Regions from separate parts of the Arthrobacter sp. 10N418 genome, predicted to be linked through region 1. Evidence: predicted binding sites of a transcription regulator. Region 1 holds the regulator's gene; the other holds the start of a gene.

Evidence for each region. Region 1 encodes LexA, which represses DNA repair genes until DNA is damaged. Its sites were predicted from a motif close to TCGAACANNTGTTCGA; they were not measured.
Region 2: AC1DCZ_RS14285 (DUF6504 family protein) is a predicted target of LexA. The motif match lies at 1,534-1,549, and genes of this name have one in related genera.

The regions. Positions count from the first base shown of each region.
Region 1 covers NZ_JBFTIK010000009.1:90,845-94,378, forward strand. Annotated here, with positions in the region: gene AC1DCZ_RS09460 (ATP-dependent DNA helicase) at 1-756, shown strand, start outside; gene lexA (transcriptional repressor LexA) at 957-1,706, opposite strand; gene AC1DCZ_RS09470 (LysM peptidoglycan-binding domain-containing protein) at 2,173-2,514, shown strand; gene AC1DCZ_RS09475 (histidinol-phosphate transaminase) at 2,658-3,534, shown strand, end outside.
Region 2 covers NZ_JBFTIK010000017.1:45,691-49,224, reverse strand. Annotated here, with positions in the region: gene AC1DCZ_RS14290 (DNA polymerase III subunit alpha) at 1-1,158, opposite strand, end outside; gene AC1DCZ_RS14285 (DUF6504 family protein) at 1,155-1,487, opposite strand; gene AC1DCZ_RS14280 (hypothetical protein) at 1,631-2,017, shown strand; gene AC1DCZ_RS14275 (chorismate mutase) at 2,029-2,355, opposite strand; gene AC1DCZ_RS14270 (VOC family protein) at 2,370-2,792, shown strand; gene AC1DCZ_RS14265 (SOS response-associated peptidase) at 2,844-3,534, opposite strand, start outside.

The DNA.
Region 1 (3,534 bases):
TCGGCTACCCTCGCAATCGGCTCCGCGTTCGAACCGGCTGCCGGCGGCCTGGGGCTTGTCGGCCACGGCGCGCCCAGCTGGACCGGCGTCGACGTCGGTTCGCCGTTCGAATACCCCAAGCAGGGCATCCTCTATGTTGCCAAACACCTGCCCAAACCCGGCCGGGGCACTTCCCCGGAAGCATTGGACGAACTGGAGAAGCTCATCCGGGCCTCCGGCGGCGGAGCCCTGTGCCTGTTCTCCTCCCGGCGCGCCGCGGAGGAAGCCGCAGAGGCCATGCGGCCGCGGCTGGACATGGACATCCTGTGCCAGGGCGATTCGACCATGACGGCGCTCGTGAGGCAGTTCGCCGACGAACCGGACACGTGCCTTTTTGGCACCATGTCCCTCTGGCAGGGCGTTGACGTCCCGGGTGTCTCGTGCCGTCTCGTCGTCATCGACCGGATCCCGTTCCCGCGGCCCGACGATCCGCTGATGACCGCCCGGTCCCGGGCCGTGGCCCAGGCCGGCGGCAACGGCTTCATGAGCGTTTCGGCAACCCACGCCGCGATCCGCCTTGCCCAGGGAGCCGGACGGCTGATTCGTTCGACGTCGGACAAGGGTGTCGTGGCGGTGCTGGATTCCCGGCTCTCCACTGAGCGCTACGGAGCCTTCCTCCGTGCCGCCTTGCCACCGTTCTGGCCGACCACCGACCCCGGAGTTGCCCTCGCGGCTCTGGAGCGGCTCTCGAAGGAATCCGGGCAGCCCGCTACGTAGGTCTGGCGGGAGCCCCGGCGGGGCGCAGCCGGGGGAGTGCGGCCTTCCCGCCGGGTTGCTTTCCTTCTGTCTCCGCGCACCCGCGGGATGCCGGCGCCGTCCGGGACCGGCGGGCCCGTGCTTCGCGAGTAACTGGGGAGGAACGCGAAGGGCCCCGTCCGATGTCGGACGGGGCCCTCATGCCCTGTGGCCGGTGTGCGTCAGAGCGACCGCAGCACCGAGACGACCTTGCCCATGATGACGGCGTGATCGCCAAGGATGGGCTCGTACTGGGTATTCTGCGGCAGCAGCCAGGTGTGTCCGTCCCGCTGGCGGAAGGTCTTTACTGTGGCCTCGTCATCCAGGAGTGCAGCCACGATCTCCCCGTTGACTGCGTCGCTTTGCCGCCGGACGACCACCCAGTCACCGTCGCAGATGGCGGCGTCGATCATGGAATCACCGGCGACTTTGAGCATAAAGAGTTCGCCGTGGCCCACCAGCTGACGCGGCAGCGGCATGACGTCCTCGACCACCTGGTCTGCCAGGATCGGTCCGCCGGCGGCGATGCGACCGACGAACGGCACCATCGCGGTGTCCGTGGCGCTGGCGAGCTCCGAGACGGACCGCCCTCCCGCCGCCCGCAGGCTGCTGGATTTCTCCACGCCCGAAATCCTGGTGCTTCCCTCGTCCAGGGTCAGCGGCATAAGCACCTCCATGGCCCGCGGACGTTTGGGGTCGCGGCGGAGATAGCCGAGCTTCTCGAGCTGCGAGAGCTGGTGGGTGACGCTGGAGAGGCTGGCGAGGCCCACGGTGTCGCCGATCTCGCGCATGGACGGCGGGTAGCCGTTGTCGGTCACGGACCGCTGGATGGTTTCCAGGATCTTCTTCTGCCGGACGGTAAGGCTCTTGGGGGCCCGGGCTGGCTGTGGGCCCCGCTGGGTGGCCCTGCCGCCGGTGGCTTGTGCTGCCATGTTCGCCAACGCCTTTCCAATCCGCCCGGCCGCCGTGGCTGCAGCTGCCGGGAACTTCCGGCCTGAAATGTCAGACCCTGCTGATCAACTGCAGAAGCGGTTGTTCTGTGACTCAAACGTAGGCCAGCCGCAAAGCTTTTTCAAACATTTGTTCTAGCGAGTCTCGACAACGTTCGTTAGTAAGTGCTAAAACGGAAGAAGCAAAGTTCGAATATGTGTTCGATTTGGAAATTTCCGGTCGAAGCATCAAGTTCGGTTCTATGTTCGAAGGTTCAGTCGGTTGGCGGCGAGTAGGTGGAGTACGCCGGGCGGCAACGTATGGTCCAGGAGGGCTCAGTTCATGTCAGCATCAAGCGCGTTTCACGACACTTTCAGCCGCGACGCATTCGGCCAGTACGGCCGGCCCGCAGGCACGTCGACCCGCCAGCCCACTTTGTCCAGCCAGCACGCTTCATCCGCGGAGCCTGTGCAGGCCGCCCGGGTCCGGACCAAGCAGGCCCCGCTGCGTCTGACCCGGCGTGGCAGGTTCGTCTTCTTCGGCGTGCCGCTGATCCTTCTTGCCGCGCTCATCCTGTCTTTCAGTGGCTTCCTCAACGCTCCGGCGAAGGCGGCCGAGTCGGCCTCCGAGCTTTCGCCGACGCCCAGCGTATCCGTGACTGTTCAGCCCGGGGAGTCCCTCTGGGCCATCGCGGGAGAGGTGGCCCCGGAGCGTGATCCCCGTGATGTCGTGGCCGACATCGTGCAGCTGAACAACCTGGGGGCCGCTCGAGTAATGCCGGGCCAGCAGCTCTTCGTCCCGTCCAAATAGTCACGTGGATCCATGCGCAAGCCGTGCGGAAGTCCCGTGGATCTGTGGAAAAGCCATGCCGAAGCCGCGCGCCGCAGCCGGCCGCGACGGGGCCCAGGCGTCACAGTTTCAGCGCCCGTCGCCCTCTCACTTAAACTGGTGAAGTGACTGACCAGTTAGAGCGCCTCAACCGACTGCCCCTCCGGACCAATCTGCGCGGTCTGCGCCCCTACGGCGCGCCCCAGCTGGACGTTCCCATCCTGCTCAACGTCAACGAGAACACCCATGGTGTTCCGGCCGACGTCCGCGCAGCCATCACCGAGGCCGTCACCGCAGCGGCGGTCGGACTGAACCGGTATCCGGACCGCGAGTTCACCGAGCTGCGCGAGGGGCTGGCGGAATACCTCGGCCACGGGCTGGGCGCCGAGAACATCTGGGCGGCCAACGGCTCCAACGAGGTGCTCCAGCAGATTCTCCAGGCCTTCGGCGGCCCGGGGCGCACGGCGCTCGGCTTCCCTCCCACATACTCGATGTACCCGCTCCTGGCTGCCGGCACTGACACGGAGTACATCATCGGGGTGCGCGCGGCGGACTATGGCCTCAGCGCTGAATCGGCCGCACGGCAGGTCCGTGAACTGCAGCCCAACATCGTGTTCCTGTGCTCCCCGAACAACCCCACCGGCACCGGCCTCGGCCTCGACGTCGTGGAGGCGGTCTACGCGGCAGGCGAAGCGAGCCGGACCATCGTGATTGTCGATGAGGCGTACCACGAGTTCGCCCACGACGGCACGCCCAGCGCCCTCACGCTGCTGCCCGGCCGGGAGCGGCTGATCGTCTCGCGCACCATGAGCAAGGCGTTCGCCCTCGCGGGCGCGCGGCTGGGCTACATGGCCGCAGCACCCGAGGTCACCGACGCACTGCGCCTGGTCCGGCTGCCGTATCACCTGTCCGCCATCACCCAGGCAACCGCCCTGGCTGCGCTGCGCCACCGGGAGGCGCTCATGGCCGACGTCGAGGACATCAAGCGCCAGCGGGACCGGA
Region 2 (3,534 bases), on a different contig from region 1:
ACCCATGTCCAGGATCATCCGCGAGACCTCGGCGACAGTCAGGAAATAGGCGGCGAAGCCCAGGCTGTCGATGATCCGCAGTTCGTGCCCCAGCCGGGCACGCAGCTGTTCTTCCGGCTTTCCGGCGATGCCCGGGAACCGCCGGCCGATTCCGGCCTCACAGCGCAGGGTCAGCTCCACGAGGGGATCCCCGGCGATGCCGATCACGGAGGTTTCCGGAACCACGGGCTGCTTCCACCCCATATCCGTGACCGGGTCAATCCGGCAGCGGTCCGCGAGCGCCTCGGTCTGGGCCATTAGCCGTTTGAGGTCAGCGGTGCCGTATCCGGCGGCATGCATGATTTCCTTGCCCAGCTGCAGCATCTGCGCCGACGATTTGAGCCAGCCCTGCCCGTTGGGCTGCAGCAGCGGGGCGGCGGAGAGCTCGGGGAGCGATTTCAGGGTCCGGGCGGAGTCCAGCACGTCCGCCGTTGCCGCGCCGTCCTCGGCGACATACCGCACGGCGTTGCTCAGTACGGCGGGCACTGCGTGTTCCGCGGCGAGTTTGAGCATGCGCACGGCATGGGCCGTGCTGAGCGGTTCCCCCGGCGGGCTGAGCTGGGAGACGACCTCCGCCGCCACGGTGCCCGGCGGCATGGCGTCGAGCCAGCGTTTGAACAAGGTGCGGGGCCGCAGGTACCGCCGCCCGCCCATGGCACGTCCGACGTCGGAGTCCGGCCCGATCAGTACGGTCAGCACCGGCTTCAGCGTCTCCGGGTGCAGCGTGCGGGAGGCCAGTTCCGCCCGGGTCACGGCAACCGGCACCGCTCCCCCGGCCTTACCCGTGGTGCGGGCATGGGCGTCGGAGATCAGCCTGCACAGCGCGCGGTAGCCGGCGCCGCTGGCGTGCCCGTGCGCCAGGACGACGACGCGTCCGCCCACCTGGGTGCGGAGGTCGCCGTCGTCGTCAAAGACCGCAAGGTCGACCCCGACAATCGGATCCAGCCCGGCCGCCATGCAGGCCTTCAGGTGCTTGACTGTCCCGTAGAGCCCGTCACGGTCCGTGCAGGCGAGCGCGGTGGCGCCGTCGGCCGCGGCGGCGCTGGCCAGTTCATCCGGCCAGGAGACCCCGTAGTGGGCGCTGAAGGCGGTGGCAACGTGGAGATGGGTGAAGCTCATGCTGTTTTGGGCTTCCGGAGGGGCTGCAGGGCGTCGTGGATCCTCAGCAACCGCCAGCGGCCGCTGCCGAGATGCCGGGTCAGGTCAAGGGTGAGCATGTCCTCCGGGGATGCATCAGCCAGGCGGACCTGGACCCGCCAGATCTCGTGGTCGACCAGCCCCGGACCGCTCCCCAGGGGAGCCCGGCTTTCCTCCGCCCACCACTGGCGGCGCTCGTACCAGCGGACCGGGTCCGCGCACACGGTGTAGTGGCGGCCTGCCCAGTCAAGCTTCAAAGGCATGCCGGAGGGCGTGCAGACGACGTCGACCGACTCGCTGAACATGCCCATAGTGCCTCCTGGACCACCGCGCAAACAATCCGCGCAAAATCATTATTCGAATATATCTTCGAACAAGTCCAGTCTACGACGGGGCCGGGGCAAAACCTAGGTCAGGGGTGGACGGACGGGAGCGCAGAGAGCAGGATTGAGCCATGAGTTCCCATAACGCACTCCTCAAGCACGTCAGCATCGCCGCCAAGGACATCGCCCTGGTGGCGAAGTTCGATATAGACGGAAATATTCCGGGCCAGGGCGCCTACGTAGTGGGCCTCGTGGCGGCAACGCCGGACCATTCCCACCAGCGCAGGATGGGGATCGAATTCATGAACGGCGAGGCCGTGTCCTTCTACTGCTTCAGCCATGACGGCACGGAGGAGAACTTTGACCTCAAGGGTGTGGAGCATTCGGGGAACACCATCACCGGCCACTTCCCCCTGAGCACGGTGATGGGACTGTCCAAGGGACACCTCATGACCGCTTTCAGCGACTGCGACGGCCGGGACTTCCAGGCGAATGTGCCGGTGGAGGAAGCCCTCTAAAGCGGCGGGACCTAACTGCTGGCTTTGTACACTTCCAGTTCCAGCGTGGTGAAGGCCTCCACCATGGCGCGGTAGGTCTTCTCGACGATGTCGGGATCGATGTCCTTTTTCTCCGCGGTCGCGCGGACATGCTCGATAACGCGCTCAACCCGCCCCGGCGCCCGCACCTGGGCGCTGTCCTCCTTGAGGGTCCCGGCGATCCGGATGAGGCGTTCACGGCGACCGATCAGCATGACAATCTGCTCATCCACCTCGTCCACGGCCACACGCACGGCGGCGAGCTGCTCCTTGTCGGCCTGGGCGTTCTTGTCGTCTCCGTGATTTGTGGACATGACCATGACAGTATCTAAAGATGCAGCCACGAGTCGACTTAATTTCACTGGGTGTCCGCAGTGTCGACGCCTCACGCAGCTTCTACGTTGACGGCCTCGGCTGGCGCGTCCACCGGGAAGTTCCGGGCCAGGTGCTCTTCCTCCAGGTCAATCACGGCCTGCTCCTCTCGCTCTGGGACGCCGGACAGATGCAGGCCGAGGCCGGGACCGGCAGCCCTGCCGGCATTCCGTGCATCACGCTGAGCCACAACCTGGCCAGCACGGCGGAAGTCGACTGGGTCATGGCCGAGGCCGAAGCGGCCGGCGCCACCATCGTCTCCGCCCCCAGGACCCAGCCATGGGGCGGGTACACGGGGTATTTTGCCGATCCCGACGGCTTCCGCTGGGAAGTGGCCTTCAACCCCTCGTGGGCGGTCGACGACGGCGGTGTTGTCACGCTCTGAACGGAGCCTCTGCTAAGCGGGCGGGGCAGGAGCGGTCGGGCAGCCGGAGCCCTAGAAGAGGCTCCCGACCGGCTGGATGAGTTCCGGGGAATCGTTCTTGACGTTCCCGACGGCGGTGCCGACGGCGTCAATCGTCCAGCCCTCGGCGACGTCGTGCGCGCCGGCGCGGACCAGGTCCACGAGAGCGGCAGCGCCATCGACGTGCGGGTCCAGCCACGCCTGCATGGTCTCCCGGTCCATCGGCAGCGGCACCCGGTCGTGGAGGGCAGTCAGTTCCGCCAGCATGCCCCCGGCGTAGCCTTCCGGCGGCGAGTCCGTGGTCATGATCGACGTCGACAGCATCCACCGCTCCGGGTCGCCCTCGGCCTTGGCGGGATCCTTCCACCACTCGTACAGTCCGGCAAAGACCATGGGGTGCTCATCCTTGGGGTGCACGTAGTACGGCTGCTTGCCGCGGCCCTCGCCCTTCCACTCGTAGTAACCGTCGGCCGGGACGGCACAGCGCCGGGCGCGCGCGGCCTTCCGGAACGCCGGCTTCTCCAGGACACTCTCGCTGCGGGCGTTGATCATCCTGGAACCGATACCCGGGTCCTTGGCCCAGGAGGGCACCAGCCCCCAGCGCGCAATGTGCAGCTGCCGGACCGGGGATCCGTCCACCAGCCGCTCCAGCAGGATCGGCACATCCGCGGTCGGGGCCACATTCCACGACGGCGGAATCACGACCTCGTCCTCCAGCCCGGCG